DNA from 3 places in the Pseudomonas sp. Emmai genome. Region 3 is predicted to be linked to each of the others. Evidence: predicted binding sites of a transcription regulator. Region 3 holds the regulator's gene; each other region holds the start of a gene.

Region 1 (9,614 bases), 720 kb from region 3:
GTAAATCTGCATCTGCCCGCCCGACGCCGATGCGGTCGCCGAGGCCAGCCAATCGCCGTTGTACAGCGGGCCGGCGCCGGTCGTCATGGCCGTGGCGCGCTCTGGCAATACATTCTTGAGGGTCGTTGCCACAGACGTGGAGGCGGTCGCGATGGACGGCACCAGGCCGGCGAGCAAGCGGTCGGCCAGTTTCGGCGGCAAGGCCAGGCGCCGCTGGTTGAGCAGCGCCACGTCATTGCTGTGAGCGGCGGTCGCCGTCGGCGCCTTGACCCCGCGCGAAGCCCACAACGGACGCTCGCCATTGAGGCGCGACAACGGACCATTGGTGGCAGTTGTGCCGGCGGCCACCGGCGTGATGATCGCCTCGGCCTTGGCTTTCGCCGCGTCCTGCTTGGCTGCCGAGTTGGCAGCGGCTTCACCCGGCGCCAGCGGTTTGTTCTTCGACATCTGGCGCAACAACACGTCCGCCAGACCAATACCGCCGCCCTCGCGGGACATGGAAACGGCCAACTGCTGGTCGGACATTTCCTGGTATTGCTTGGCGGCTGGCGTGTTGAGCGGATTGTCCTTGCCCAACTCGTCAGTGGCGGAGCGCATGGACTTGAGCATTTCACCGAGGAACAGCGATTCGAATTCCTGCGCAACTTTACGCATGTTGCCTTCGCTGTTCTTGTCGCCGACTTTCAGTTGGTTCAGGCGGTTAAGGTCCGAGTACGAACCCGAATCGCCGGTGCCAACCAAAGCGCCTTTGCGCATATCCATCATGGTCGTCGTCCTCAGATCACGATCAGGTCGGCTTGCAGCGCGCCGGCCTGTTTCAGTGCTTCAAGGATGGCCATCAAGTCACCCGGCGCCGCGCCGACCTGGTTCACCGCACGCACGATCTCGTCGAGGGTGGTGCCCGGGCCGAACTTGAACATTGGCTTGGCTTCCTGCTGGGCGTTGACCCGCGAGCGCGGCACGACCGCCGTCTGCCCGTTGGACAGAGGGCCGGGCTGGCTGACGATCGGGTCTTCGGTGATGGTCACGGTCAGGCTGCCGTGGGTCACGGCGGCTGGAGAAACCTTGACGTTCTGGCCGATCACGATGGTGCCGGTGCGCGAGTTGATGATGACTTTCGCCACCGCCTGGCCCGGATCGACTTCAAGGTTTTCCAGGATCGACAGGTAGTCGACGCGCTGGCTCGGATCCAGTGGCGCGGTGACGCGGATCGAACCGCCGTCGATGGCCTGGGCCACGCCGGGGCCGAGCAGGTCGTTGATCTTGTCGACCACGCGCTTGGCGGTGGTGAAGTCGGAACGGTTGAGGTTCAGCGTCAGGCTATTGCCCTGGTTGAAACCGCTCGGCACCGAACGCTCGACCGACGCACCGCCAGGGATTCGACCGGCCGACGGAACGTTGACGGTGATCTTCGAACCGTCGCGACCTTCGGCATCGAAACCGCCGACCACCAGGTTGCCCTGGGCGATGGCGTAGACGTTGCCGTCGATACCTTTAAGCGGCGTCAGCAGCAAGGTGCCGCCGCGCAGGCTCTTGGAGTTACCGATGGACGACACCGTGATGTCGACCTGCTGACCTGGCTTGGCAAACGCCGGCAGATCCGCACTGATCGACACCGCCGCGACGTTCTTCAACTGCACGTTGCCCGAACCCGGCGGCACCTTGATGCCGAACTGCGAGAGCATGTTGTTGAAGGTCTGCAGAGTGAACGGGGTCTGGGTCGTCTGGTCGCCGGTACCGTTAAGCCCGACCACCAGGCCGTAACCGATCAATTGGTTGGTCCGCACGCCGGAAATACTGGCAATGTCCTTCAAACGCTCGGCTTGAGCGGTGAACGCTGCGGACAGCAACAGGGCAGCCACCATCAGGTGTTTAAGATTCAACGTAGCCACCTAGAAAGGGAACAGCGGGCTGAGGAAGAAACGGTCGAACCAGCCTGGCTGACTCGCATCGGCAAACGCGCCGGTGCCCGAATAGGTGATACGTGCATCGGCGACGCGGGTCGACGACACGGTGTTATCGGTAGCGATATCGTCGGCGCGTACCAGACCGGCAATCCGCACCAGCTCATCACCGGAGTTGAGCGTCATCCACTTCTCGCCGCGCACGGCAATGATGCCGTTGGGCAAGACGTCGGCGACGGTCACGGTGATCGAACCGGTCAGGCTGTTGCTCTGGCCGGATTTGCTGGCGCCGTTGGTGGCACGGTCGCCGCTGTAGCCGACGTCCAGGCTCAGGTCGCCGCTGCCTACCGGGTTATTGGTGCTCAAGCCGCCACCGAACAGCGACGACAGGCCGATGCCGGTCTTGCTGGTCTTGCCGATCTGCGAGTTGGCGCCTTTGCTGGCCTGGGTCTTCTCGTTCAGGGTAATGGTGATGATGTCACCGACCCGGAATGCCTTGCGGTCGCTGTACAGGTTCTGTTCGAAACCGGCCTGGTAGATCGAGCCATTATTGGCGGCCGCCGGCAACGGCGTGCGCGGCAACACCGGGGCGTAGTAAGGGTCATTGGGCTTGGCCGTCGGCGCGACGCAGCCCGCGAGCGCGACCACCCCACTCAGTGCCACAACAGATACAAAGCGATTCATGACCCTACCTCACGGTGCTGCTGGCGACCTTATGGCCGCCCCATAGACTTGATTACAGATTCTGCGTTACGAACGAGAGCATCTGGTCGGCGGTGGAGATCACCTTGGAGTTCATCTCGTAGGCACGCTGAGTGGTGATCATGTTGACCATCTCTTCAACGGTGCTCACGTTGGAACCTTCCAGGGTGTTCTGCAGCGTGGTGCCGAAACCGTTCAGGCCCGGTGTGCCGACTTGCGGCGCGCCGCTGGCGGCGGTTTCCAGGAACAGGTTGTTACCCACTGCTTGCAGACCGGCCGGGTTGATGAAGTCGGCGGTTTGCAGGTTGCCGATCACCTGGGAAGCCGGGTTGCCGGGAACGGTGATGGACACCGTGCCGTCAGTGCCGACGGTGAAAGTCTGGGCGTTGTTCGGGATGACAATCGCCGGCTCCAGGGCGAAACCGCTGGCGTTGACGATCTGGCCATTGGAGTCGAGGTGGAAAGTACCGTCACGGGTGTAGGACGTGGTGCCATCCGGTTGCAGGATCTGGAAGAAACCGCGACCGTCGACCGCCAGGTCCAGCGGCTGCTCGGTGGTTTGCAAGCTGCCGGCGGAGAAGTTCTTCTGGGTGCCGACGATGCGCACACCGGTACCCAATTGCAGGCCGGACGGCAGTTCGCTGTCCTGGGTCGACTGGGCGCCAGGCTGGCGTTTGATCTGGTACAGCAAGTCCTGGAACTCGGCGCGATCACGTTTGAAACCCGTGGTCGATACGTTCGCCAGGTTGTTGGAAATGGTGGTCAGGTTGGTGTCCTGGGCGGACAGACCTGTTTTGGCAACCCATAGAGCCGGAAGCATTTCGATTCTCCTCGTGCGCCTGTTTTACGGCGCGACGTTCTGGTAATTAGGTGATCTGCAAGACCCGAGCCATGGCCTGGTCATCGTCTTTGGCGGTGTTCATCATCTTGATGTGCAGCTCGAATTGCTTCGACAAAGCCAGCACCGACGTCATCTCTTCCACGGCATTGACGTTGCTCGACTCCAGGAACCCGGACACCAGCTTGACGCCCGCATCGGCTTGCGCCGGCTTGCCGTCTTTGGTGTGGATAGAACCATCCAGGCCTTTGGTCATGTTCTTCAGGTCAGGGTTGACCAGTTTGATGCGGTCGATTTCGGCCATCACTCGCGGACCTTCGCCCATCGAACGAATGCTGATGGTGCCGTCCTCGCCCACTTCGATTTTCTGCTCGGGCGGCACGGCAATCGGCCCGCCATTGCCCATCACCGGCATCCCATTGCCGGCGCGCAATACGCCCAGGGCGTCAATGTTCAGGCTGCCGGTGCGCACGTAGCTTTCACCGCCATCGGGCGTCTGCACGGCGATCCAGCCGTTGCCGGCCACGGCGACGTCGAGGTCACGACCGGTTTCCACCATCGAACCTGGCGAGAAGTCGGTGGCCGGGCGTTCGGACATCGCATAGGCACGCGCCGGAAAGCTGTCACCAAACACCGGCATCGAACGGGCCTGCTCCAGGTCCTTTTGAAAACCGTTGGTGGAGATGTTCGCCAGGTTGTTCGCATGAGCCTTCTGCGCCAGTGCATTCTGGCTGGCGCCGGTCATTGCCACATAAAGGTACTTGTCCACACTCTTTCCTCTGCATGCCGGACGTTTGCCGCCCACTGCTGTACTGCTGAGCCTTAAGCAATTTGCAGACCAACTTTTTTCTGACGGCGCCGGGCCCTGCAAACAAAGGACTTGAGGGGTTTTGAGGGGATAGGAGGATTGTGTCGAAGTCGAAAAACCGGCGGTGTTATGCCGCTAACGGCAAGGTCCGGCCTTCATGGACCACGCCGTACCCTGTGGCGAGGGAGCTTGCTCCCGCTGGGCTGCGAAGCGGCCCCAAAACGGACGTCCGAGATCTGACAGACACACCGCACGGGATGGTTTTGCGGCCGCTTCGCGCCCGAGCGGGAGCAAGCTCCCTCGCCACAAAAGCCTCGCATTACCTTAGTTTCCGGGTTCTTTACCGACATCGTACTCACGCAACTTATTGGCAATCGTCGTATGGGAAACCCCCAACCGCTTACCCAGCTGCCGACTGCTCGGATGCTCTGAGTACAAGCGCTCCAGCACCGCTTTTTCAAAGCGCCCGACAATCGCATCCAGCCCGCCTTCCAGCGAGAAATCGCCAAGCGGCTGACGCACGCCGTAATCCGGCAGGCGAATATGCTCGACCTTGACCGTCCCGCCCTCGCACAGGGAAACCGCCTGGAACAGTACGTTTTCCAACTGCCGGACATTGCCCGGCCAATGGTAATGACTGAGCCGTTCCATGGCCGCCGGCGCCAGTTTCGGCAATGGGCAGCCGATCTGCCGGCTGGCCTGATCGAGGAAGTGCTCCACCAGCGGCGTCAAACCGTCGAGACATTCGCGCAGCGGCGGGATGTGCAACGACAGTACGTTCAAGCGGTGATACAAATCCTGGCGAAACTCGCCGCGCGCGCAGAGCTCCGACAGGTCCACTTGCGTGGCGCAGATCACCCGCACGTCGAGATACACCTCTTCATCACTGCCGACACGGCGGAAGCAGCCGTCCTGCAAGAAGCGCAGCAATTTCACCTGCAAGCGCGGGCTCATCTCGCCGACGCCATCGAGAAACAGCGTACCGCCCGCCGTCAGTTCCAGCAGCCCAAGCTTGCCCTCGGCCCGCGCGCCTTCGAAGGCACCGGGGCCGTAACCGAACAACTCGGTCTCGGCCATGGACTCCGGGAGGCCCGCGCAATTGAGCGCCATCAGCGGCGACTGGCCGCGAGGGCTCGCCAGATGACAGGCCCGGGCCAGCAGCTCTTTGCCGGTGCCGGTTTCGCCTTCGATCAATAGCGGCGCATCCAGCGGTGCCATGCGCCGGGCTTCGCGCACCACCGCTGCCATGACTTTCGAGCTCTGGAAAATGCTGTCGAAACCGCGCAACTCTTGCTTGCGCACGTTATAGATGCGCTCACCCACCCGGTCGGCCCGGTGCAAGGTCAATACCGCGCCGGCCATGGCCTCGCTGTCGTCGTGCTCCGATTGCAGCGGGGCGATGTCGGCGAGAAACACATCGCCCTTCACCTTGACCCGCAGGCCATTGATCCGCGATTTGTTGGCGCGCACCAGTTCCGGCAAGTCGAAGTCCTCGGCGTACCGGGACAAGGGAATCCCCGGCACCTCGTCCACCCGCACCCCGAGCAACTGCGCCGCCGCCCGGTTGGCCGCCACGATGGAACCGCCCATGTCGATCGACAGCACCGGGAACTCCAGGGCACCGAGCAACGCGTTCAACTCCATGTGCCGACGCTCGCTGGGCATCAGCCCTACCCGCTTGACGCCGAATACCCCGGCAATCGCCTCGAATTTAGGACGCAGCGCCTGGAACTGGATATTGATCAGGTTCGGACAGTGCAGGTAGATCGCGTTGCCATGTTCACCGCCAACCTCGCCGCGCGCGACGTTGATCCCGTATTCCACCAGCAGGTTGAGAATGTCACGCAGGATGCCGATGCGGTTTTGGCAGTGGACTTTGATACGCATATAAAGAGCCTGAACAGAGTGATCGAGGCTCACCGCCGGAAAATTTCTGCGGGAGTGCTCAGTTAGTCGTCAAGATTATGTGACAGCCAGAGCGCTTTTCAAACCCGGAAAACTCAATACCTGCGCCACAGCGGCCATTCCGTAACGAAAACTTTACGAAAAGCACAGATTTTTCCTACGCGCGACGCAAACCACCTGCTGCATCACCGCACGCCTTGGGGTATCTCTAGGTCCATAGCTGTACATAACAAGAATGAATTCCCCCTAGCAGGAGAGCAGCATGAAGCAGACGCAATACGTGGCCCGCGAGCCCGATGCGCAAGGTTTTATCGACTACCCCGCCGAAGAACATGCGGTGTGGAACACGCTGATCACTCGTCAACTGAAGGTGATTGAGGGTCGTGCGTGCCAGGAATACCTGGACGGTATCGAAAAACTCGGTCTGCCCCACGACCGCATTCCGCAACTCGGAGAGATCAACAAAGTCCTCGGTGAAACCACCGGCTGGCAAGTTGCCCGAGTCCCGGCGCTGATCCCCTTCCAGACATTCTTCGAATTGCTCGCCAGCAAGCAGTTTCCGGTGGCGACCTTTATTCGTACCCGTGAAGAGCTGGATTACCTGCAAGAGCCGGACATTTTCCACGAGATCTTTGGCCACTGCCCGCTGCTGACCAACCCCTGGTTTGCCGAATTTACCCACACCTACGGCAAACTTGGCCTACAGGCCACCAAGGAAGAACGCGTGTACCTGGCGCGCCTGTACTGGATGACCATCGAGTTCGGCATGGTCGACACCCCGCAAGGCCTGCGCATCTACGGCGGTGGCATCCTGTCCTCGCCCAAGGAAACTGTTTATTGCATGTCGGATGAGCCAGAACACCAGGCCTTCGATCCGCTGGAATGCATGCGCACGCCGTATCGCATCGACATCCTGCAGCCGCTGTACTTTGTGCTGCCCAACCTCAAGCGCCTGTTCGACGTGGCCCACGAAGACATCATGGGCATGGTCAAGCAAGGCATGCAGCTGGGCTTGCACGCACCGAAATTCCCACCCAAACCGAAGGCTGCGTGAACCGCGACTTTTACTCACAAGTGAGTCTGTCAGTCGTCGTGACTTTGGTTTAGCGTGACGGCATTGACGACCGATATAAAAAACATCCGATACAGGAAACAGACTATGTCCACTTTGAACCAAGCCCACTGCGAAGCCTGCCAAGCCGGCGCCCCTCAGGTCAGCGACGAAGAGTTGCCGGTACTGATCAAACAGATCCCTGACTGGAACATCGAAGTGCGCGACAGCGTGATGCAGCTGGAAAAAGTTTTCCTGTTCAAGAATTTCAAGCACGCCCTGGCGTTTACCAACGCGGTCGGTGAAATCTCCGAAGCCGAAGGTCACCACCCGGGCCTGTTGACCGAGTGGGGCAAAGTCACCGTGACCTGGTGGAGCCACTCCATCAAGGGCCTGCACCGCAACGACTTCATCATGGCTGCGCGCACTGACGACGTGGCCAAGGATGCCGAGGGCCGCAAATAATGCATTTCGACGCCATCGGCCGAGTACCCGGCGACCCGATTCTCGGCCTGATGGAGGCCTATGCGCAGGACCCCAACCCGCGCAAATTCGACCTGGGCGTGGGTGTCTACAAAGACGCCCAGGGCCTGACGCCGATTCCGCAAGCGGTGAAACTCGCCGAGGCGCGACTGGTGGATCGCCAGACCACCAAGACCTACATCGGTGGCCATGGCGATCCGGCATTCGGCAAAGTCATGAACGAGCTGGTGCTCGGCGCCGATTCGCCCTTGATCGCCGAGCAACGGGCCGGCGTCACCCAGACCCCGGGTGGCACCGGTGCGCTGCGCTTGAGCGCGGACTTTATCGCGCACATGCTGCCGGGCCGTGGCGTCTGGTTGAGCAACCCGACCTGGCCGATCCATGAAACGATTTTCGCCACGGCCGGGGTCAAGGTCAGTCACTACCCGTACGTGGGCAGCGACAATCGCCTCGACGTCGACGCCATGCTCGGGGTGCTCAACGAAGCGCCCAAGGGCGACGTGGTGTTGCTGCACGCCTGCTGCCACAACCCGACCGGTTTCGATCTGTCCCATGACGATTGGCGTCGGGTGCTGGACGTGGTCCGTCGCCGCGAGCTATTGCCGCTGATCGACTTCGCCTACCAGGGTTTTGGTGATGGCCTGGAACAGGACGCGTGGTCAACCCGGTTGTTCGCCGATGCATTGCCGGAAGTGCTGATCACCAGTTCTTGCTCGAAGAACTTCGGCCTGTACCGCGATCGCACCGGCGCACTGATTGTCTGCGCGAAAACCGCCGACAAACTGGTGGATATCCGCAGCCAACTGGCCAACATCGCCCGCAACCTGTGGTCGACGCCACCGGATCACGGCGCGGCCGTGGTGGCGACCATCCTTGGCGACCCGGAGCTGAAAAGCCTCTGGGCCGACGAAGTGGAAGCCATGCGCTTGCGTATCGCGCAACTGCGCAGCGGTTTGGTCGAAGCCCTGGAACCGCACGGCTTGCGCGAACGCTTTGCGCATATCGGCGTGCAACGCGGGATGTTCTCCTACACCGGATTGACGGCGGAACAGGTTAAACAGCTGCGCGATCATCACAGCGTGTACATGGTCAACTCCGGCCGGGCCAACGTGGCGGGGATTGATGCGACGCGCCTGGCGTTGCTGGCTGAAGCCATTGCTGAAGTCTGCAAATAACCCTCATCAGCACCGATCGTTCCCACGCTCCGCGTGGGAATGCAGCCCGGGACGCTCCGCGTCCCAAAGCGGACGCAGAGCGTCCATTGAGGCATTCCCACGCAGCGCATGGAACGATCATCTAGGGACTGCGATCTTTTGCGTTTCGCCCCCCCTGCGGCCATTGGTCGCAGAAATCCCAGATAAAAGTCTGTTTGTCATTTGTCCTGCTGTATCCTGCCCAAGCTTTTTAAAAGCGCGGATCTACCAGATCTATCAACAGACTTTGCGAGGAGCGCGAAACATGCACGAGATCCCTAATCTCCCCTTCCCAAGCCTGCACGAAACTGAGCAGACAACCCCGCAACAAGCCAGTGCCCAACAGCCTGAGCCGAAAGAAGCCACTGACCGTCGAAAGACTGACAGCGAAGACTGATCCACCTGCAATGCCAGACCGTGTGGAAAGCGCTAACATGCGCTTTCCACACCGCCTGAACCCCGAGTCCCCCGCCATGACCAACGAATTTTCCGACACCCAGGCCAGCGTCCTGATCGGCACCGCCGAGAAGATGATCGAGATCTGGAATCGCCTCTCCCCTGAAAAACAAGCCGCCCTGCTGGCCCGTTTCGGCAGCGAAGAAAATGCCCTCGCCGCCCTGGTCACCACGCAACTGGTCGCCCCCGCCAAACCCTGACTCCCCCCGCCCGGCAAATAGTTTTACTTTTCCACGACCGCCCGCCCTTCGCGCCGCTATCATAAGCAGCCTAT
Region 2 (9,614 bases), 1.0 Mb from region 3:
CACGGATTTGTCGGAAATACCAACCGCCATCTGCCGTATCGCCGTACAGACAGGCGCCGACCAGCACGTCATCCTTGATCACCAGTTTTTTGTAGACCCCACCGATCGGGTCGGACAGGGTGATGGTCTCGGTGCCTTCGCCGCCCATGAAGTCGCCGGCGGAGAACAGGTCGATGCCGGTGACTTTCAATTTGGTCGAGGTCACCGAGCCTTTGTAGGTGGCGAAGCCCAGCTGTGCGAGGTGGTTGGCGCAGACCTTGGCCTGTTCGAACAACGGCGCGACCAGGCCGTAGGCGATGCCACGGTGGCTGGCGCATTCACCGATCGCATAGATGCGCGGGTCGTAGGTTTGCAGGGTGTCGTTGACCAGAATGCCGCGGTTGCACGGGATGCCGGATTTTTCCGCGAGTTCGGTGTTGGGGCGAATCCCGGCGGCCATCACCACCAGGTCGGCGGGAATGATGTCGCCGTTCTTGAACTGCACCGAGCCGACCCGGCCATTGCCGGCATCGTGCAGGGCCTGGGTCTGTTCGCAGAGGCGAAAATGCAGGCCACGGGCTTCGAGAGCGGTTTGCAGCAATTGGCCGCTGGTTTTGTCCAGTTGCCGTTCCATCAACCATTCGCCGATGTGCACCACGGTGACGTGCATGCCGCGTAACATCAGGCCATTGGCGGCTTCCAGGCCCAGCAGGCCGCCGCCGATCACCACGGCGTGCTTGTGGGTTTTCGCGGTGTTGATCATTGCCTGGGTGTCGGCGATGTCGCGGTAGCCGATCACGCCGTGCAAGGTGTTGCCGGGGATCGGCAGGATGAACGGGGTCGAACCGGTGGCGATCAGCAGGCGATCGTACTCGGCTTCGGTGCCGTCCTCGGCGATCACCCGGCGCTTGATCCGGTCGATCTCCACCACTTTGCGGTTGAGCAGCAATTTGATGTTGTTGCTCAGGTACCAGTCGAGATCGTTGAGCACGATCTCTTCGAAGGTCTGTTCACCAGCCAGCACCGGCGAGAGCAGGATGCGATTGTAGTTGGTGTGGGGTTCGGCGCCGAAGACTGTGATGTCGTACAGCTCGTTGCTCAGCTTGAGCAGTTCCTCCAGGGTACGAACCCCGGCCATGCCGTTGCCGATCATCACCAGTTTTAGTTTTTTCATCAGGTTCTCCGGGAGCTCAGACTCGCCTCATCAGGGCTTTCAGGTCGTGCTCGACAAATTTCGCGCAAACAAAAAAAGGCGTCCCGCTAGTTGCCTAGCGAGGACGCCTTTGTCCTGGTCCCGTTCTCTCGGGAAGCACAACCTTCGTCGTTGAAGGCTGGGCTATATGTATGGTGGGAAAGGTAATGCAGTGGTTGTGCCAAGTCGTTCAAGGCTTAGTTTGGCCGGGCTCATGATGGGGGGGCAGGATCAAAATCTATATTTGTGCACCGATTCGAGGCGAATCGCCCGGTCCTGGGGCAAATGAAACGTGTGGCGAGGGATCGAGTCAGGATGAGTGCAATGCCAGAACCAGCAACAGCACATTCATCCCCAACGACATCAGCGCCAATGTCCGCCAAACCTTCAACGGCTCACGCTCCAGCAATGGCCGGGGACGCACACTCAAACTCCGCCGCTCCCCCTGTTCCAGCAACAACAACCATTCTTCCGCCGTTTCAAAACGCTGCTGCGGATCAACCGCGACCGACCGCTCCAGACTCAACGCGATCCACTCCGGCAGGTCCGGCCGATAGCGACTGGCACTGACCGGCACACCAAAGCGCGGGCGCTGAAAGGCTTCGATTTCACCATAGGGATAATGCCCGGTCAGCAGGAAATACAGGGTCACGCCGACCGCATACAAATCCTGTTGCGGCGTTGGCGCAACCCCGTGAAACGCTTCCGGCGCGATATGGCTCGGCGTGCCCGGCAGGGCGGAGGGCTGGTCTTCGGAAAGGCCGGGGCAGTAGGCGAGGCCGAAGTCCAGCAAGCGCAGCTCACCGTCGTCCCCCAGCAGCAAGTTCTCCTGCTTGATGTCGCGATGCAGGATCTGTCGTCGATGCAGCATCCCAACCGCCCGCAATAGGCGCTCGGCCACATCCAGCCATTGGGGCAGAGGCAGCGGCCCGGTTCGACCCTGCAAATCAGCCAGGGTCTGCCCCGAATATTCCCGCATCACGTAGTACAAATGCTGACGCTGACTGGCGGCATGGACTTCAGGAAAATGCCGCCCGGCCACCCGTTTGAGAAACCATTCCTCCGACAGCAATGCCTGCCCGGCCAGGTGATCGTCGTGCAAATGCCCGGGCAGGGTTTTCAACAGCCAGGGTTGTTGTTGCCCGTCCCGCACCCGATACAGCAGCGATTGCTGGCTCTGCCCAAGAAGGCATTCCACCTGCCAGCCTTCAAAGGATTGTCCCGGTTTCAGCGCGGGCGGCAGGGGCCATTGCTGCAGATGAATCAACGCATCGCCAATGCTTGTTTCACCGAGGGCATCGACCCGCACCAGCAAGGCGCTGGCGTTGTCCTGGCTGCCGGCCAGGTGCGCGGCGTTGACCAGGGTCTTGGCGGCGCTATCAAGATCGGGTTGGTCGCGCAGAATCGCCGCAATGGCGGTTTCGCCCAGCACCGCCCAGACCCCATCGCTGAGCAGTACGAAACGCTCATCCAGACGAAGTTCGCCATCGAGAAAATCCAGTACCAGATGCTGATCCAGGCCGAGGGCGCGTTTGAGCACATGTTGCATGCCTTGCTGATCCCAGACGTGATCCTCGCTGATCCGCTGCAACTGATCGGCGTGCCAGCGATACACCCGACAATCTCCCACATGAGCCAAGGTAAAACGCCTGCCGCGCATGACCAAAGCACTGACGGTGGTGAGCAGCGGCTGCCCACCGCCGTTAGCCTGTAACCAGCGATTCTGTGCGGATAACAGGCGATCCAGTGCCTGGGCCACGCCCCAGGTTTCCGGGGTGGCGTAGTAGTCCAGCGCCAATGCCTGCAAGGTCGAACGGGCGGCGAGGCCGCCGTCGGGGCATTGGCTGACACCGTCGGCGATGGCAAACAGATAACCCTTGCTCGCCGCCAGCGCCGGGGCCGGAGTGACCAGGCGCAGGGCGTCCTGATTTTCCGCGCGGGGGCCGATGGCGCTGGCTTCGGCGAAGCTCAGTTGCAGGCTCATGGAAGCCTCAGACCCGCGCCGCCGTGACGGCGGCCGAACCCCAGGTGGTTCTCCAGCGGCGTTTCACACCGTACAAACCGAACCAGGCCAGCACGCCAAGGCTGGCGAACAACCACAAGGCCAGTTGATAGCTGCCGGTGCTCTGCTTGATTGCGCCCATGCCCGCCGCGAGGGCGAAGCCGCCGATGCCGCCGGCCATGCCGATCAACCCGGTCATCACGCCGATCTCCCGACGAAAACGCTGTGGCACCAGTTGGAACACCGCGCCGTTACCGGCCCCCAACCCGAGCATGGTGCAGACGAAAAGTGCCAATGCCGCGTAGGAACTCGGCAAATTGAACCCGACGGCCGCAATGCAGATCGCCGCCACCGTGTACATGCCCAGCAAGGTGCGAATGCCGCCAAAACGATCCGCCAAAGCGCCGCCTAATGGCCGCATCAAACTGCCGCCGAACACGCAGGCGGCGGTGTAGTAACCGGCGGTGACCGGGCTCAGGCCATATTGGTCGTTGAAATAGCCGGGCAGGGCGCTGGCCAGGCCAATGAAGCCACCGAAGGTCACGCTGTAGAAAAACATGAACCACCAACTGTCACGGTCGCCAAGGGCCTTGAGGTAGTCGGCCATGGACTTGGCTTTCGGCCGTTCCGGAGCGTTTTTCGCCAGCCAGGCGAACACGATCAGGGTCAGGATCAACGGGATCAGGGCGAAGCCGAACACGTTGCTCCAGCCGAACGCGGCCGCCAGCACCGGGGCGATCAGCGCCGCGAGAACCGTGCCCGAGTTACCGGCCCCGGCGATGCCCATGGCCTTGCCTTGATGCTGCGGCGGATACCATTGCGACGCCAGCGGCAAGGCGACGGCGAAGGACGCCCCGGCCATGCCGAGGAACAGGCCGAGCACCAGCGCCTGTTCGTAGCTGTGGATCCCGAGTTTCCAGGCACCAAACAGTGCACAGATCACGATGACCTGGCCGATGATGCCGGCGGTTTTCGGTGACAGGCGATCCGCCAGCAGGCCCATCACAAAGCGCAACACCGCGCCGGCCAGAATTGGCGTGGCCACCACCATCCCGCGCTGTTGGGTGGTCAGGTGCAGGTCGGCGGCGATCTGCACCGCCAGTGGGCCGAGCAGGTACCAGACCATGAAGCTCAGGTCGAAATAGAGGAAGGCCGCAAACAATGTCGGGGTATGGCCGGATTTCCAGAAGCTTGAATTCATCGCGCACCTCAGCTGTTAAGCGTCTCGAGAAGGAGTCATGAGCTTGCAGGTGGGGCGCCGCCACGGCCGCACCACCGGCCCCAGTCTCTGGGGCCAAAACGAAAAAACGCCGCCACCGGATCCGCCATGGGCGAATGAGGTGAGCGACGTCTTTGTCGTAGGTGGGGCAACCGCCGTTGGTTACCTGTACAGATTACTTAGCGAGATCTGTGCCAACAGCCGGGACCGAGTCGCGGCCATTCGCGGGCAAGCCTCGCTCCTACAGGACTTCGGCGAATTCAAATGCTGTGAACGACACAAACCCTGTAGGAGCGAGGCTTGCCCGCGAAGGCGTCCTTCAGCCGAGCAATTCACTCATGGCAATAATCTGCTCCGCCACCTGAATCAACTTCTGCTGGCGGCTCATGGCCTGGCGCCGCATCAGGGTGTAGGCCTCTTCCTCGCCGCAGTCCTTCATCCTCATCAACAAGCCTTTCGCCAGTTCAATGCGCTTACGCTCGGCCAGTTGCTGATCCCGTGCATGAAGCTGGGCGCGCAGGGCCTGGTCGCTTTCGAAACGGGCCATGGCCACGTCGAGAATCGGCTGCAAGCGTTGTGCGTGAATGCCTTCGACGATGTAGGCACTGACCCCGGACTTGATCGCCTGGCGCATCACACCGGGGTCGTGTTCGTCGGTGAACATCACGATGGGCCGGGGTTGATCACGCGTGACCAATACCACTTGCTCCATCACATCGCGGCTCGGTGACTCGGTATCGATCAGGATCACGTCCGGGCGCACCGTTTCGACGCGCGCGGGCAGGTCGATGGTCAGGCCGGATTCGTCGATCACCTCGAACCCGGCCTCGGTCAGGGCGGCTTTCAGTCGTCCGACTTTCTTGGCCGTGTCGTTGATCAGCAGGATACGCAACATATTCGCAGTCTCCCGTCAGCGGCTGGCGAGCAATGGCGAGCTGTCGCTCATGGCGTGCAGTGTGAAGCCTCGGGCATAGCCGGCCGGGTCTGAGCCGTCCCAGACTTTGCCGTCGATCAACTGACTGCTGCGCATCTCCTGACCCCAGGCCGCAACGCCGACTGCCGTCGCCGCCTCGCGATAGAGATCCAATTGCTGGACCTTGCGCGCGACGCCGAGGTAATCCGGATCTTCACGCAGCAAACCCCAACGGCGGAACTGGGTCATGAACCACATGCCGTCGGACAGGTAAGGCAAATTGACCTCGCCGCCACCATGGAAGCGCAGAGCGTGCGGGTCTTGCCAGCGATGGCCCAGGCCATCGGCGTAATCCCCCAGCAGACGCGGTTCGATGCAATCCAGCGGCGCATCGAGGTACTCGGGCGCGCTCAACAACTGTGCGGTACTGCGGCGGTTTTCGGGGCTTTCCTCAATGAAACGGCTGGCTTCGAGGATCGCCATCACCAGCGCCCGGGCGGTGTTGGGGAATTGCTCGACAAAGGCGCGGGTGCAGCCAAGGACTTTTTCCGGGTGGTCGGGCCAAATGGTCTGGGTCGTCGAAATGGTAAACCCGAGATCCTGTTTAACCGCGCTGGCGCACCACGGCTCGCCGACGCAGAAACCGTCAATCCGCCCGGCTTGCAGGTGCGCGACCATTTGCGGCGGTGGCACCACCACGCTGTCGACATCCTGCAACGGATGAATGCCCTGGCTCGCCAGCCAGTAATACAGCCACATGGCATGGGTGCCGGTCGGGAAGGTCTGGGCGAACGTCAGTTTTGGACGAGTTTGGTGCACGTGCCGGTGCAGTGCTTCAGGACCGGTCACGCCCAGCGCTTGCAAGCCGTGGGACAGGTTGATGCTCTGGCCGTTCTGGTTCAGGCCCATCAGCACGGCCATGTCGGTGGGGGCAACGCCGCCGATGCCCAGGTGCACGGCGTAGATCAGGCCGTAGAGGCTGTGGGCGGCGTCGAGTTCGCCGCTGACCAGTTTGTCCCGCAGGTTGGCCCAGGATGACTGGCGCTTGAGGTTGAGGGTCAGGCCATAGGGTTGGGCGAAACCCTGGGTGGCGGCGACCACCACCGAGGCGCAGTCGCTCAGGGCCATGAATCCTACGTTGATCGCGGATTTTTCCGGGGCATCGCTACCGTTCACCCAGGCCAACGGGCCGACTGTGGTTTCATTCATCGCTAAACACCTTGCAAAAAAAAGCGTCGCCCCAGGCCCCCGCGTGAGCAGAACCGGGTGACGACGCCATCGTCTGTCGACTCATCCCGTCGTTGGCATGAGTGCTGATGCCTTTGTCGGTGCAAGGCATATGCCATCGAGCGTTGATTTGCGTGTGCGCCTCGCTTGCGACCCCGATGCCCGGCTATAATCGCCGCCTCATTTCGCCGCCATTCGAGTCAAACCCGCCCATGTACACCCTGGCCCGTCAGCTGTTGTTCAAACTTTCCCCGGAAACCTCCCACGATCTGTCCCTGGACCTGATCGGCGCGGGCGGGCGTTTGGGCCTCAACGGTTTGCTGTGCAAGGCGCCGGCGAAAGTGCCGGTGAAGGTCATGGGCCTGGAGTTCCCGAACCCGGTGGGTCTGGCGGCCGGTCTGGACAAGAACGGCGCGGCCATCGACGGTTTTGCCCAGTTGGGTTTCGGCTTTGTTGAAATCGGCACCATCACCCCGCGTGCGCAGCCGGGTAACCCGAAACCACGGATTTTCCGCCTGCCGGACGCCGAGGCGATCATCAACCGCATGGGGTTCAACAACCTCGGCGTCGATCACCTGCTGGCCCGTGTTGCCGCCGCCAAATACAAGGGCGTGCTGGGCATCAACATCGGCAAGAACTTCGATACGCCGGTTGAGCGTGCGGTTGACGACTACCTGATCTGCCTGGACAAGGTCTACGTCCACGCCAGCTATGTGACGGTCAACGTCAGCTCGCCGAACACCCCGGGCCTGCGCAGCCTGCAGTTCGGTGATTCGCTCAAGCAATTGCTCGCCGACCTGGCCCAGCGCCGGGCCGAACTGGCCTTGCGCCACGGCAAACATGTACCGCTGGCGATCAAGATCGCCCCGGACATGACCGACGAAGAAACCGCACAGGTGGCGCAAGCGCTGATCGAAACCGGGATGGACGCGGTAATTGCCACCAACACCACCCTGAGCCGGGTTGGCGTCGAAGGCATGGAACATGGCGACGAGGCGGGCGGTTTGTCCGGCGCACCGGTTCGTGACAAGAGCACCAATACCGTTAAGGTCCTGGCGGCAGAGTTGGCCGGCCGTTTGCCGATCATCGCCGTGGGCGGCATCACCGAAGGCAAGCACGCGGCTGAGAAAATCGCGGCGGGTGCGAGCCTGGTGCAGCTGTATTCCGGCTTCATCTATAAAGGCCCGGCGCTGATTCGTGAGTCGGTCGACGCCATTGCCGCTCTGCGCTAAACCCCGGTGGGATCGGGCTTTTGTGGCGAGGGGGCTTGCTTGTGGCGAGGGAGCTTGCTCCCGCTGGGCTGCGCAGCAGCCCCAACCCGGTCAACGCGGTATGTCAGGCAAAACGCGGTGGCAGGGTTTACGACTGCTGCGCAGCCGAGCGGGAGCAAGCTCCCTCGCCACAAAAGCAGTTCGCAGCAATTTTGTGTATCAGGCAGGCATAAAAAAGGGCACCTCGAAGGTGCCCCTGGGCCGAAGCCCGCCGTCCGGATGGGACGTGCGTGGTTAAGGTGTTACGTAATCAGGTGATTGTGTTGCAGTGTCAGGCCCTTTGTTAGCCAACGGCGTGAAGTTCGTTGAGTCTATGGATTCCCGCAGTGCCGGTCATACCGTCCCAGTTGTCGCCGCGTCCTTCGCGCCAGCCGTTAATCCAGGCTTGGCGTACCGACGGTAGAGTAAATGGGCAAAGCTCACGGGATTTGCCACCAACGCCATATTGATATCCGCGCAAAAATGCTCTTTCCAACGGATCACGCTTAAGTCTTCTCATAGGGTGTTGCCCTCACTTGTTGACTGTATTTATCGCGTCGACCTCAATCGAGGTCTGGCAGAAATTCTCTGCCGTTGGCGGCTCGCTGCCGGCGTCGCGAGCCAAGGTGTTGACGCCGTTGCGACGTCAACCTGTGTTGAGTTCTAACCAATAGGTCACATCGAGGGAATGATCGTTTTGTCATAAGAACGTAACCATAAAGATGGTATGGCCATAAGTAACACGATGTTTGTCCCGTGTTTATTGGTCAAACCCCGGTATGATCAGCCCCGCGCTGTATGACGGGGTTAATCCTTTAGTGAGAATGACCCACGTTTGCGCTGGGGTACTATTCGACGAAGGGTCGCTTTATGACATTTTGTTGCTTCAACTATTTTATCTGCCCTGACATCTAAGCTCTTTTAACCCGAGCAGTCTGGGTGGGACGGCACACCTTCGTGCCACGCGGGCGCTCTTTTAGAAAAGCGCCTGATTGAAAACCGGACCGGCAATGCGTTGTCGGTTCACTCAGCCAAAGGCTCTGAAATTCCAATGTCCGATCAATTCGAAATCTTCCTCACTTGCCCCAAAGGCCTTGAAGGCCTGCTCATCGAGGAAGCCGTCGGGCTTGGCCTTGAAGAAGCGCGTGAGCACACCTCGGCCGTGCGCGGCATGGCCACCATGGAAACCGCTTATCGCCTGTGCCTGTGGTCGCGTCTGGCGAACCGGGTGCTGCTGGTGCTCAAGCGGTTCCCGATGAAGGACGCCGAAGACCTGTACCACGGCGTGCTCGACATCGAGTGGCAAGACCACATGCTCAATGACGGCACCCTGGCCGTCGAGTTCAGCGGTCACGGCTCGGGCATCGACAACACCCACTTCGGCGCCTTGAAAGTCAAAGACGCCATCGTCGACAAACTGCGCACCCCGCAGGGCGACCGTCCGTCCATCGACAAGCTCAACCCGGACCTGCGCATTCACCTGCGCCTGGACCGTGGCGAAGCGATCCTGTCCCTCGACCTGTCCGGCCACAGCCTGCACCAGCGCGGCTATCGCTTGCAGCAGGGCGCGGCGCCGCTGAAGGAAAACCTCGCGGCGGCGATCCTGATCCGTTCCGGCTGGCCACGCATTGCGGCCGAAGGCGGCGCGCTGGCTGACCCGATGTGCGGTGTCGGCACGTTCCTGGTAGAAGCCGCCATGATCGCCGCCGATATGGCGCCGAACCTGCGTCGCGAGCAGTGGGGCTTCACCGCCTGGCTGGGCCACGTTCCGGCCTTGTGGAAAAAACTCCACGAAGAAGCCACCGAGCGTTGCGCCGCCGGCCTGGCCAAGC
Region 3 (9,614 bases):
GCAGTTGGGCGGCCTCGACAGCTTCAAGGAAGCTTTCACCAAAGCCGCGCTGACCCGCTTCGGCAGTGGTTGGGCGTGGTTGAGTGTCACGCCGCAAAAGACCCTGGTCGTGGAAAGCAGCGGCAACCAGGACAGCCCGTTGATGAACGGCAACACGCCGATCCTCGGCCTCGACGTCTGGGAACACGCCTATTACCTGCGTTATCAGAATCGTCGTCCGGAATACATCAGCGCGTTCTACAACGTGATCAATTGGCCCGAAGTCGCGGCGCGCTATCAGGCCGCGCTGGTTTAAGTCCTCTATAAAAACAATCCAAGGCTGACTATGGGCACTGAAACACTGGCGATCGGCGGCGGACGAATGTTCCGTTACGCGTTGGGATCGCTGTTGCTGCTGGCGGGAATGACGTTGTTGGTTGCCCAGGGATTGGCGTGGCTGGACCTTGAGCCGAGGTTGCTGCGTGCCCTGCAAGGTGGGGCAATTTGCGCCTTAGGCACGGCGCTCGGGGCGGTGCCGGTGCTGGTGATTCGGCGCATGCCCCAGGCGCTCAGCGATACTTTGCTGGGTTTCGGTGCCGGGGTGATGCTCGCGGCGACCGCGTTTTCGCTGATTGTCCCGGGCATCTCTGCGGCCGAAAGCCTGGGGCTGACGCCTTGGGTGGCCAGCGGCCTGATCAGTTTCGGCATCATGCTCGGCGCATTCGGATTGTTTCTGGTGGATCGCAAGGTCTCCGGGGCCAGTCCGGAAATGCTCGTTGGCACCTTGGAACGCCCGGTGATTGCGCCGCGAATCTGGCTGTTCGTGTTCGCCATCATTGCCCACAACATTCCGGAAGGCATGGCGGTCGGGGTTTCGGCCGGTGGCGGCATGCCTGACGCCGACAGCCTGGCCATGGGCATCGCCTTGCAGGATGTGCCCGAGGGACTGGTGATTGCGTTGGTGTTGGCCGGGGCGGGGATGTCGCGGTTCAAGGCGTTCCTGATCGGTGCGGCATCAGGCTTGGTGGAGCCGGTTTTCGCATTGTTGTGCGCGTGGCTGGTGAGCCTGGCGGAATTGCTGTTGCCGTTGGGACTGGCGCTGGCGGCTGGGGCGATGCTGCTGGTGGTGACCCATGAGGTGATTCCGGAGTCGCGGCGCAATGGTCACGACAAACTGGCTAGCCTGGGGTTGTTGCTGGGGTTTTGCTTGATGATGGTGATGGATACGGCGTTGGCGTAAAAAAGATCGCAGCCTTCGGCAGCTCCAGGATCGGCAAGGAGCTGCCGAAGGCTGCGATCTTTTGATGTTCAACCACCTTCGCCGAAGTAGTCGTTGATCAGGGCCACCAATGCCTGCAAGGCTTCGTCGGCCTGTTCACCTTCGGTACTCAGGTGAATGATGGTGCCCTTGCCGGCAGCGAGCATCATCATGGCCATGATGCTTTTACCGTCGACCATGGACTCGGGATTGCGTCCGACCCGGATCGTGCAATCCTTGAACTCACCGGCAACACCAACGAATTTCGCAGAAGCGCGGGCATGCAGGCCCAGCTTGTTGATGATTTCAATTTCCAGAGCAGGCATCGCGTAGTGAATCCTTTAGCTGAGGTCGCGGTGGCGAACCTGGACATTCTTCAGGGATTGTTGCAGGGCCTGGCCCAGACGTTCGGTCAGGTACACGGAGCGGTGATGACCGCCGGTACAGCCAATGGCAATGGTGACGTAGGCGCGGTTGCTGGCGGCGAAACGGGGTAGCCACTTGAACAAGTAGTTGTAGATGTCCTGGAACATCTCCTCGACGTCCGGCTGTGCCGCCAGATAGTCGGCCACCGGTTGATCGAGCCCGGACTGCGCTCGCAGTTCCGGCTTCCAATAAGGATTGGGCAGGCAGCGCACGTCGAACACCACGTCGGCGTCCACTGGCATGCCACGCTTGAACCCGAAAGACTCCACCAGGAACGCAGTGCCGGGCTCCGGCTGGTTCAGCAGGCGCAACTTGATGGTGTCGCGCAACTGGTACAGGTTCAGGTTGGTGGTATTGATCTTGAGGTCGGCGAGGTCCGCAATCGGCCCGAGCAGTTGGGACTCGTCGTTGATCGCCTCGGCCAGTGAACGGTTGGCGTTGCTCAGCGGGTGCCGGCGGCGGGTTTCCGAGAAACGTTTGAGCAGGGTTTCTTCATCGGCATCCAGATACAACACATCGCACTGGATATGCCGGCTGCGCACTTCTTCGAGCAGTTCGGGAAAGCGCGACAGATGGCTGGGCAGGTTGCGGGCGTCGATGGACACGGCGACCAGCGGCTGTGCCAGTTCGGTATGAATCAGGGCGCGTTCGGCCAGTTCCGGCAGCAGGCCGGCGGGCAGGTTGTCGATGCAGTAGTAGCCGTTGTCCTCAAGGACATTGAGCGCCGTACTTTTACCTGAGCCGGAGCGGCCACTGACGATGATCAAGCGCATGATTAGTGACCGTTTTGCTCGCTCAGGACGACCTGATACAAGGCTTCGTTGCTCGGGGCACTGCGCAGTTTCTCGCGGACTTCCTTGCGGTCAAGCATGCTGGCGATCTGGCGCAGCAACTCCAGGTGCGCATCGGTGGCGGCTTCCGGGACCAGCAGTACAAACAGCAGGTCCACCGGGGCGCCGTCGATGGCGTCGAAATCGATAGGTGCGTCAAGGTGCATCAGGGCGCTGATGGGCGAGGTACAGCCCTTCAGGCGACAGTGGGGGATAGCGATGCCGTTGCCAAAACCGGTGGAACCGAGTTTTTCACGGGCAATCAGAGCCTCGAAGACATCTTGCATCTCCAGATCCGGCACTTCCCGGGCGATCAGGTTGGCAATTTGCTCGAGGGCTTTCTTTTTACTGCCGCCCGGCACGTTCACGAGGGAACGGCCGGGGGTCAGGATGTTTTCAAGTCGGATCATGGGTTGGGGATGTTAACGACCGGTCGCGCCCTGGAGGAGGCTCTGGGTCTTTTCCTTATGCTTTTTGAGTTGTTTATCCAGCTTGTCGGTCAATGCGTCGATCGCCGCGTACATATCGGTATGTTCCGCGTTGGCGACTACTTCATTGCCGGGAATATGCAGGGTGGCTTCGATTTTCTGCTTCAGCTTCTCGACCGTCATCGTGACCTGCACGTTGGTGATCTTGTCGAAATGCCGCTCTAATCGTTCGAGCTTTTCGCCGATGTAGGCGCGCAGGGGTTCGGTCACTTCCAGTTGGTGTCCACTGATGTTGACTTGCATACAGCTTCTCCTTCGTTGCCAGTGCATAAAGCGGCAGATCAGATGATCTACCACTGGAACGCTGTGCTGTGGCTTACATCAACCGCTTGCGTTCGCTCGAAGGCGCGATTCCCAGGGATTCGCGGTACTTGGCGACGGTGCGGCGAGCCACCTGAATGCCTTGTGCCTCCAGTAAACCAGCGATCTTGCTGTCACTCAACGGCTTTTTCTGATTTTCCGCGGCAACCAGTTTTTTGATGATCGCGCGGATCGCTGTGGACGAGCATTCACCGCCTTCGGAGGTGCTGACATGGCTGGAGAAAAAGTATTTCAGCTCATATATGCCCCGTGGGGTATGCATGAACTTTTGGGTGGTCACCCGTGAAATCGTCGACTCGTGCATGCCCACCGCTTCGGCGATGTCATGCAGGACCAGCGGTTTCATGGCTTCGTCGCCGTACTCCAGGAAGCCGCGCTGGTGCTCGACGATCTGGGTGGCCACTTTCATCAGGGTTTCGTTGCGGCTTTGCAGGCTCTTGATGAACCAGCGGGCTTCCTGCAACTGGTTGCGCATGAAGGTGTTGTCGGCGCTGGTGTCGGCGCGGCGTACGAAACCGGCGTACTGAGCGTTGACCCGCAGCCGCGGCACCGATTCCTGGTTCAGCTCCACCAGCCAGCGCTCGTTGTCCTTGCGCACGATCACGTCGGGCACGACGTATTCGGCTTCGCTGGACTCGATCTGCGATCCTGGGCGCGGGTTCAGGCTCTGGACCAGTTCGATCACCTGGCGCAGTTCATCTTCCTTGAGCTTCATGCGGCGCATCAACTGGCTGTAGTCGCGGCTGCCGAGCAGGTCGATGTAATCGCTGACCAGGCGCTTGGCCTCGGCCAGCCAAGGGGTCTTGGCGGACAGCTGGCGCAATTGCAGCAGCAGGCATTCGCCCAGGTTGCGCGCGCCGATGCCAGCCGGTTCGAATTGCTGGATGCGGTGCAGGACGGCTTCGATTTCGTCCAGTTCGATGTCCAGTTCCGGATCGAAAGCTTCGAGGATTTCCTCGAGGGTTTCGTCCAGGTAACCCTGATTGTTGATGCAATCGATCAGGGTCACGGCAATCAGGCGATCGGTGTCGGACATCGGCGCCAGGTTCAGTTGCCAGAGCAGGTGGCTTTGCAGGCTTTCGCCGACCGATGTGCGAGTGGTGAAATCCCATTCGTCGTCATCGTTGCTGGGCAGGCTGCTGGCGCTGGTCTGGTAGACGTCTTCCCACGCGGTGTCGACGGGCAGTTCGTTGGGAATGCGCTCGTTCCAGTCACCTTCCTCGAGGTTGTCCACCGTCGGGGCGGTTTCCTGGTAGGAGGGTTCTGAAACATCGGCATTGGGTTGCTGTTCGGCTTTGTCGGCCAAGGGATCGGCGTTATCGAAGTCGTCGCCTTCTTCCTGGCGTTCGAGCATCGGATTGGACTCCAGGGCCTCCTGGATTTCCTGTTGCAGGTCCAGGGTCGACAATTGGAGCAGGCGGATGGCCTGTTGCAGCTGAGGTGTCATCGTCAGCTGCTGGCCCATTCTCAAGACTAGCGATGGTTTCATGGCAGGGGCTTAACACCTTATTCGCCGGCGCGCATGCGCCATCCACTACAGGGCGCCGGAGCGCCAAACTTAAGCAAATTATATGCCCGAAACTGCATCGTTTGCCTAGAGCGCTGTAACAATAAAAACTTATTGATTTTTTATCGAGACAAGCGCTCGGACAATCAGCCAGACACCTCAGTGCTTAAAGGCGGAACTCATGACCCAGATACACTTCCTTGACCAGTTCGTTGGCCAGGATGGTGGCGGAGTCACCTTCGGCGATCAGTTGGCCATCGTTGACGATGTAGGCGGTTTCGCAGATATCCAGGGTTTCACGGACGTTGTGGTCGGTGATCAGCACGCCAATGCCCTTGGCCTTGAGGTGATGGATGATCTGTTTGATGTCGCCCACCGAAATCGGGTCCACGCCGGCGAAAGGTTCGTCGAGCAGGATGAATTTCGGGTTGGTGGCCAAAGCCCGGGCAATTTCCACCCGGCGGCGTTCACCTCCGGACAGGCTCATGCCGAGGTTGTCACGGATGTGGCTGATGTGGAATTCCTGCAGCAGGCTTTCCAGCTCCTTGCGACGACCCGCCTTGTCGAGTTCCTTGCGGGTCTCGAGGATGGCCATGATGTTGTCGGCTACCGACAGCTTGCGGAAGATCGACGCTTCTTGCGGAAGATAGCCGATACCGGCCTTCGCACGACCGTGCATCGGCTGGTGGCTGACGTCCAGGTCGTCGATCAGTACGCGACCCTGATCGGCCTGCACCAGGCCGACGATCATGTAGAAGCACGTGGTCTTGCCGGCGCCGTTCGGGCCCAGCAGGCCGACGATCTGACCGCTGTCGATGGACAGGCTGACGTCGCGCACGACCTGGCGGCTCTTGTAGCTCTTGGCCAGATGCTGAGCTTTCAGAGTTGCCATTACTGGGCCTTTTTCTCGTCGGTTTTCGGCTTCGGCTGGATCACCATGTCGATGCGCGGACGCGCCTCGGTGACCTTGCTGCCCGTGGCACGGCCGGCGCTCGCCAGTTTCTTGACCGTGTCGTAGACGATTTTCTCGCCCTGGGTGGTGTTGTTGTCCTTGTCGACGACTTTGGCCTTGTCGATCAGTACAACGCGGTTTTGCGCGGCATGGTACTGGATGGTCACGCCCCAGCCCTGAACAGGCTTGGTGTCACCAGCGGTCTGCAGTTGCTCGAAGTAAGCAAGATTGCCCACCGAGGTCACCACATCGATGTCGCCGGTCGGGGTGCGGGTGATGGTCACGGTATTGCCTTTGACCTTCATCGAACCCTGGGTAATGATCACGTCACCTTTATAGGTGGCAACGCCATTCTTGTCGTCCAGTTGGGCATCGTCGGCCTGAATACGGATAGGCTGCTCTTGATCGTTCGGCAGAGCCCAGGCGCTCACGCTTCCCAGTGCTGCGCCCAGACTGAGCAAAATAGGGAGGGTTTTAACGAGCCTCATACTGTCCTCTTACGTTCGATAGCAGATGTATTCTGCTTTCTTTCAAATACGCTTTCATTCCGTTGCCAGTCGACACACCACCAGCGCCGTCGATTCTAACGGGTTGATCGGTCTGCGCATATTGCTGCTGCGGGAACACGGTCATCCGGGTGCTGGTAACGATCAAATTACGGTTCTTTTCATCGGTGCGTGCAATACGCACCGAATCGATCAGTTCTACCTGGGTGCCGTCCGCGTTCACTTCACCGCGCAAACTGGTGACGTGCCATGGAAAATCGGTGCCGCGGTACATGTTCAGGTCCGGATTGGTCAGCAACGACACGTCGGTCGCCTTGAGGTGCTCGACCTTGTCGGACGTCAAGTCGTACTGCAGGCCACCGTCGGGCAGGTACTGCACGCTGTGGGCGTTAATGGCGTAATAGTCGATTGCACTTTCATCGACCGCGACGACCGGCTTGTCAAGGAAGCGTTCCGGGCTGATGTTCCAGTAGCCGACCGCCGCAAATATCGCAGCGATACAACCGAACAGCATAAATCTGCGAAACTTTTTGCTCAAAATAAACATAAATGGCTCACAGGTACGCGGCGTTGGCCGCATCGAGGCGGCCCTGGGCGCGCAGGATCAATTCGCAGAATTCGCGGGCGGCACCTTCGCCGCCACGGGCCAGGGTGATGCCGTGGGCGTGTTCGCGCACGAAGCTGGCGGCATTGGCCACCGCCATGCCCAGGCCGACGCGACGAATCACCGGCAGGTCTGGCAGGTCGTCACCGAGGTAGGCAACCTGTTCATAGCTTAGATTGAGTTGGGCAAGCAGCTCGTCGAGCACCACCAGTTTGTCTTCGCGACCCTGATACAGATGTGGAATGCCGAGGTTTTTCGCTCGACGTTCGACCACCGGGGTCTTGCGGCCGCTGATGATAGCGGTCTGTACGCCGGCTGCCATCAACATCTTGATGCCTTGGCCATCGAGGGTGCTGAAAGTCTTGAATTCGCTGCCGTCTTCGAGGAAGTACAGGCGTCCGTCGGTGAGGACGCCGTCGACGTCAAAGACCGCCAGTTTGATGTTCTTGCCGCGTTGCAGCAGATCGTCGCTCATCACATTACTCCGGCACGCAGCAGGTCGGACAGGTTGAAGGCGCCCACCGGGCGGTCTTCCTTGTCGACGACTACCAGTGCGTTGATTCGATGGTCTTCCATGATTTTCAGGGCTTCGGCTGCCAGCATATCGGCCCGGGCGGTCTTGCCATGAAGGGTCATGACTTCATCAATGGTCGTGTGGTGGATGTCGATGGTGCGGTCGAGGGTGCGGCGCAAGTCGCCGTCAGTGAAGATCCCGGCCAGTTTGCCATTGGGTTCCACGATCGCGGTCATGCCCAGGCCTTTGCGGGTCATTTCCATCAGCGCGTCCTTGAGCAGCGTGCCGCGTTGCACCTGGGGCAATTCTGCGCCGGCGTGCATGACGGTTTCCACTTTCAGCAGCAGGCGGCGGCCAAGCGCGCCACCTGGATGGGAAAAGGCGAAGTCTTCCGCGGTAAAGCCGCGCGCTTCCAGCAGCGCCACGGCCAGGGCGTCGCCCATGACCAGGGCGGCGGTGGTGGAGGAGGTCGGCGCCAGGTTCAGCGGGCAGGCTTCATGCTCCACGTGTACGTTGAGATTGATCTCGGCGGCCTTGGCCAGCGGCGAATCCGGGTTGCCGGTCATGCTGATCAACTGGATGCCCTGGCGCTTGATCAGCGGCAGCAGGGTGACGATTTCATTGGTGGAGCCGGAGTTCGACAGCGCCAGGATGATGTCGTCGCGGGTGATCATGCCCATGTCGCCGTGGCTGGCTTCAGCCGGGTGCACGAAGAACGCCGTGGTGCCGGTGCTGGCCAGGGTGGCGGCAATCTTGTTGCCGATGTGCCCGGATTTGCCCATGCCCAGCACGACCACACGGCCTTTGCTGGCCAGAATCATCTCGCAAGCGCGTACGAAATCCGCGTCGATATGGGGCAACAAGCCTTGTACGGCTTCCACTTCGAGACGGATGGTGCGTTGTGCCGATTGAATCAGGTCGCTGGATTGGCTCATGTCAGAATCGTATAGCCCGATGAAAAGGCGGCGATTATAGCGGTAATGATCGAAACCCTCACGCTAGTTCGTCATGCTTTGTAAATAGCTGTAACCGAATCCTTCTAAATCAACGGATTTGCCTGTCCTGTTGCTGAACATGCCCCGGCTTGGGCCTTGGGCGCTTGGCCTTTGCAGTGATATAGTTCGCCGCCAGTTCGGCCTGCCCGGGGAGGTATGTGCTTTCGACAGAAAGCCAGGCGTCCGAGTGAGAGGCTGCATCGCAAGGAGTTTAGATGAGTGCCGATAACGCCTACGCGGTCGAGCTGAAGGGACTGACCTTCAAGCGCGGTACGCGCAGCATTTTCAATAACGTCGATATCCGTATCCCGCGCGGCAAGGTCACCGGCATCATGGGACCTTCCGGGTGTGGCAAGACCACGCTATTACGGCTGATGGGCGCGCAGTTGCGACCTACCAGCGGCGAAGTCTGGGTCAACGGCCAGAATTTACCCAAATTGTCTCGCAGCGATCTGTTCGATGCGCGCAAGCACATGGGCGTGCTGTTCCAGAGCGGCGCACTGTTTACCGATCTCGATGTATTCGAGAACGTTGCTTTTCCGCTGCGCGTCCATACCGAGCTGCCGGAAGAAATGATCCGTGACATCGTCCTGCTCAAATTGCAGGCCGTGGGCTTGCGTGGCGCCATCGACCTGATGCCTGACGAATTGTCCGGCGGCATGAAGCGTCGCGTCGCGCTGGCGCGGGCCATTGCGCTTGATCCGCAGATCCTCATGTATGACGAGCCCTTTGTCGGGCAGGACCCGATCGCCATGGGTGTGCTGGTGCGCCTGATCCGCCTGCTCAACGATGCGCTGGGCATCACCAGCATCGTGGTTTCCCACGATCTGGCCGAAACCGCGAGCATTGCCGATTACATTTATGTGGTGGGCGAAGGGCAAGTCCTGGGGCAGGGCACGCCTGAAGAACTGATGAACTCGCAGGAGCCGCGTATCCGTCAATTCATGACGGGCGAGCCGGACGGTCCGGTCGCCTATCACTTTCCAGCGACGGATTACCGCGCAGATCTTCTGGGGAAGCGCTGATGCGCAAGATTTCACTAATAGAAAGAGTGCGCCGGTTCGGCCGCGCGGCCATCGATGCCGTGGGGGTGTTCGGGCGGGCGGCGATTTTCCTGTTCCACGCGTTGCTGGGTCGCGGTGGCATTGGTGGCGGTTTCGGCTTGCTGATCAAGCAGCTGCATTCGATCGGCGTGATGTCTCTGGTGATCATCGTGGTCTCCGGGGTGTTTATC

The links. The regulator sigma-54, encoded in region 3, starts transcription at its own class of promoters, with help from an activator protein. The targets are predictions, from matches to a motif close to ANTGGCATNNANNTTGCTNT.
Region 1: a site for sigma-54 is predicted at 4,268-4,287, ahead of ACY4LX_RS09325 (flagellar basal body rod protein FlgF). Genes of this name have one in related genera too.
Region 2: a site for sigma-54 is predicted at 6,633-6,652, ahead of ACY4LX_RS10845 (CmpA/NrtA family ABC transporter substrate-binding protein). Genes of this name have one in related genera too.

The regions. Positions count from the first base shown of each region.
Region 1 covers NZ_CM143685.1:2,061,695-2,071,308, reverse strand. The annotation lists gene flgJ (flagellar assembly peptidoglycan hydrolase FlgJ) at 1-762, opposite strand, end outside; gene ACY4LX_RS09340 (flagellar basal body P-ring protein FlgI) at 777-1,865, opposite strand; gene flgH (flagellar basal body L-ring protein FlgH) at 1,893-2,588, opposite strand; gene flgG (flagellar basal-body rod protein FlgG) at 2,641-3,426, opposite strand; gene ACY4LX_RS09325 (flagellar basal body rod protein FlgF) at 3,473-4,213, opposite strand; gene ACY4LX_RS09320 (sigma-54-dependent transcriptional regulator) at 4,577-6,139, opposite strand; gene phhA (phenylalanine 4-monooxygenase) at 6,420-7,211, shown strand; gene ACY4LX_RS09310 (4a-hydroxytetrahydrobiopterin dehydratase) at 7,317-7,673, shown strand; gene ACY4LX_RS09305 (amino acid aminotransferase) at 7,673-8,866, shown strand; gene ACY4LX_RS09300 (hypothetical protein) at 9,150-9,281, shown strand; gene ACY4LX_RS09295 (hypothetical protein) at 9,358-9,540, shown strand.
Region 2 covers NZ_CM143685.1:2,374,702-2,384,315, forward strand. The annotation lists gene nirB (nitrite reductase large subunit NirB) at 1-1,153, opposite strand, end outside; gene ACY4LX_RS10830 (protein kinase domain-containing protein) at 1,482-3,155, opposite strand; gene ACY4LX_RS10835 (nitrate/nitrite transporter) at 3,163-4,374, opposite strand; gene ACY4LX_RS10840 (ANTAR domain-containing response regulator) at 4,712-5,287, opposite strand; gene ACY4LX_RS10845 (CmpA/NrtA family ABC transporter substrate-binding protein) at 5,303-6,514, opposite strand; gene ACY4LX_RS10850 (quinone-dependent dihydroorotate dehydrogenase) at 6,745-7,764, shown strand; gene rmf (ribosome modulation factor) at 8,087-8,302, opposite strand; gene rlmKL (bifunctional 23S rRNA (guanine(2069)-N(7))-methyltransferase RlmK/23S rRNA (guanine(2445)-N(2))-methyltransferase RlmL) at 8,834-9,614, shown strand, end outside.
Region 3 covers NZ_CM143685.1:1,338,406-1,348,019, forward strand. The annotation lists gene ACY4LX_RS05835 (superoxide dismutase) at 1-295, shown strand, start outside; gene ACY4LX_RS05840 (ZIP family metal transporter) at 326-1,219, shown strand; gene ACY4LX_RS05845 (HPr family phosphocarrier protein) at 1,288-1,563, opposite strand; gene rapZ (RNase adapter RapZ) at 1,579-2,436, opposite strand; gene ptsN (PTS IIA-like nitrogen regulatory protein PtsN) at 2,439-2,903, opposite strand; gene hpf (ribosome hibernation-promoting factor, HPF/YfiA family) at 2,916-3,224, opposite strand; gene ACY4LX_RS05865 (RNA polymerase factor sigma-54) at 3,298-4,791, opposite strand; gene lptB (LPS export ABC transporter ATP-binding protein) at 4,976-5,701, opposite strand; gene lptA (lipopolysaccharide transport periplasmic protein LptA) at 5,701-6,249, opposite strand; gene lptC (LPS export ABC transporter periplasmic protein LptC) at 6,236-6,808, opposite strand; gene ACY4LX_RS05885 (KdsC family phosphatase) at 6,822-7,346, opposite strand; gene ACY4LX_RS05890 (KpsF/GutQ family sugar-phosphate isomerase) at 7,346-8,320, opposite strand; gene ACY4LX_RS05895 (ATP-binding cassette domain-containing protein) at 8,596-9,405, shown strand; gene mlaE (lipid asymmetry maintenance ABC transporter permease subunit MlaE) at 9,405-9,614, shown strand, end outside.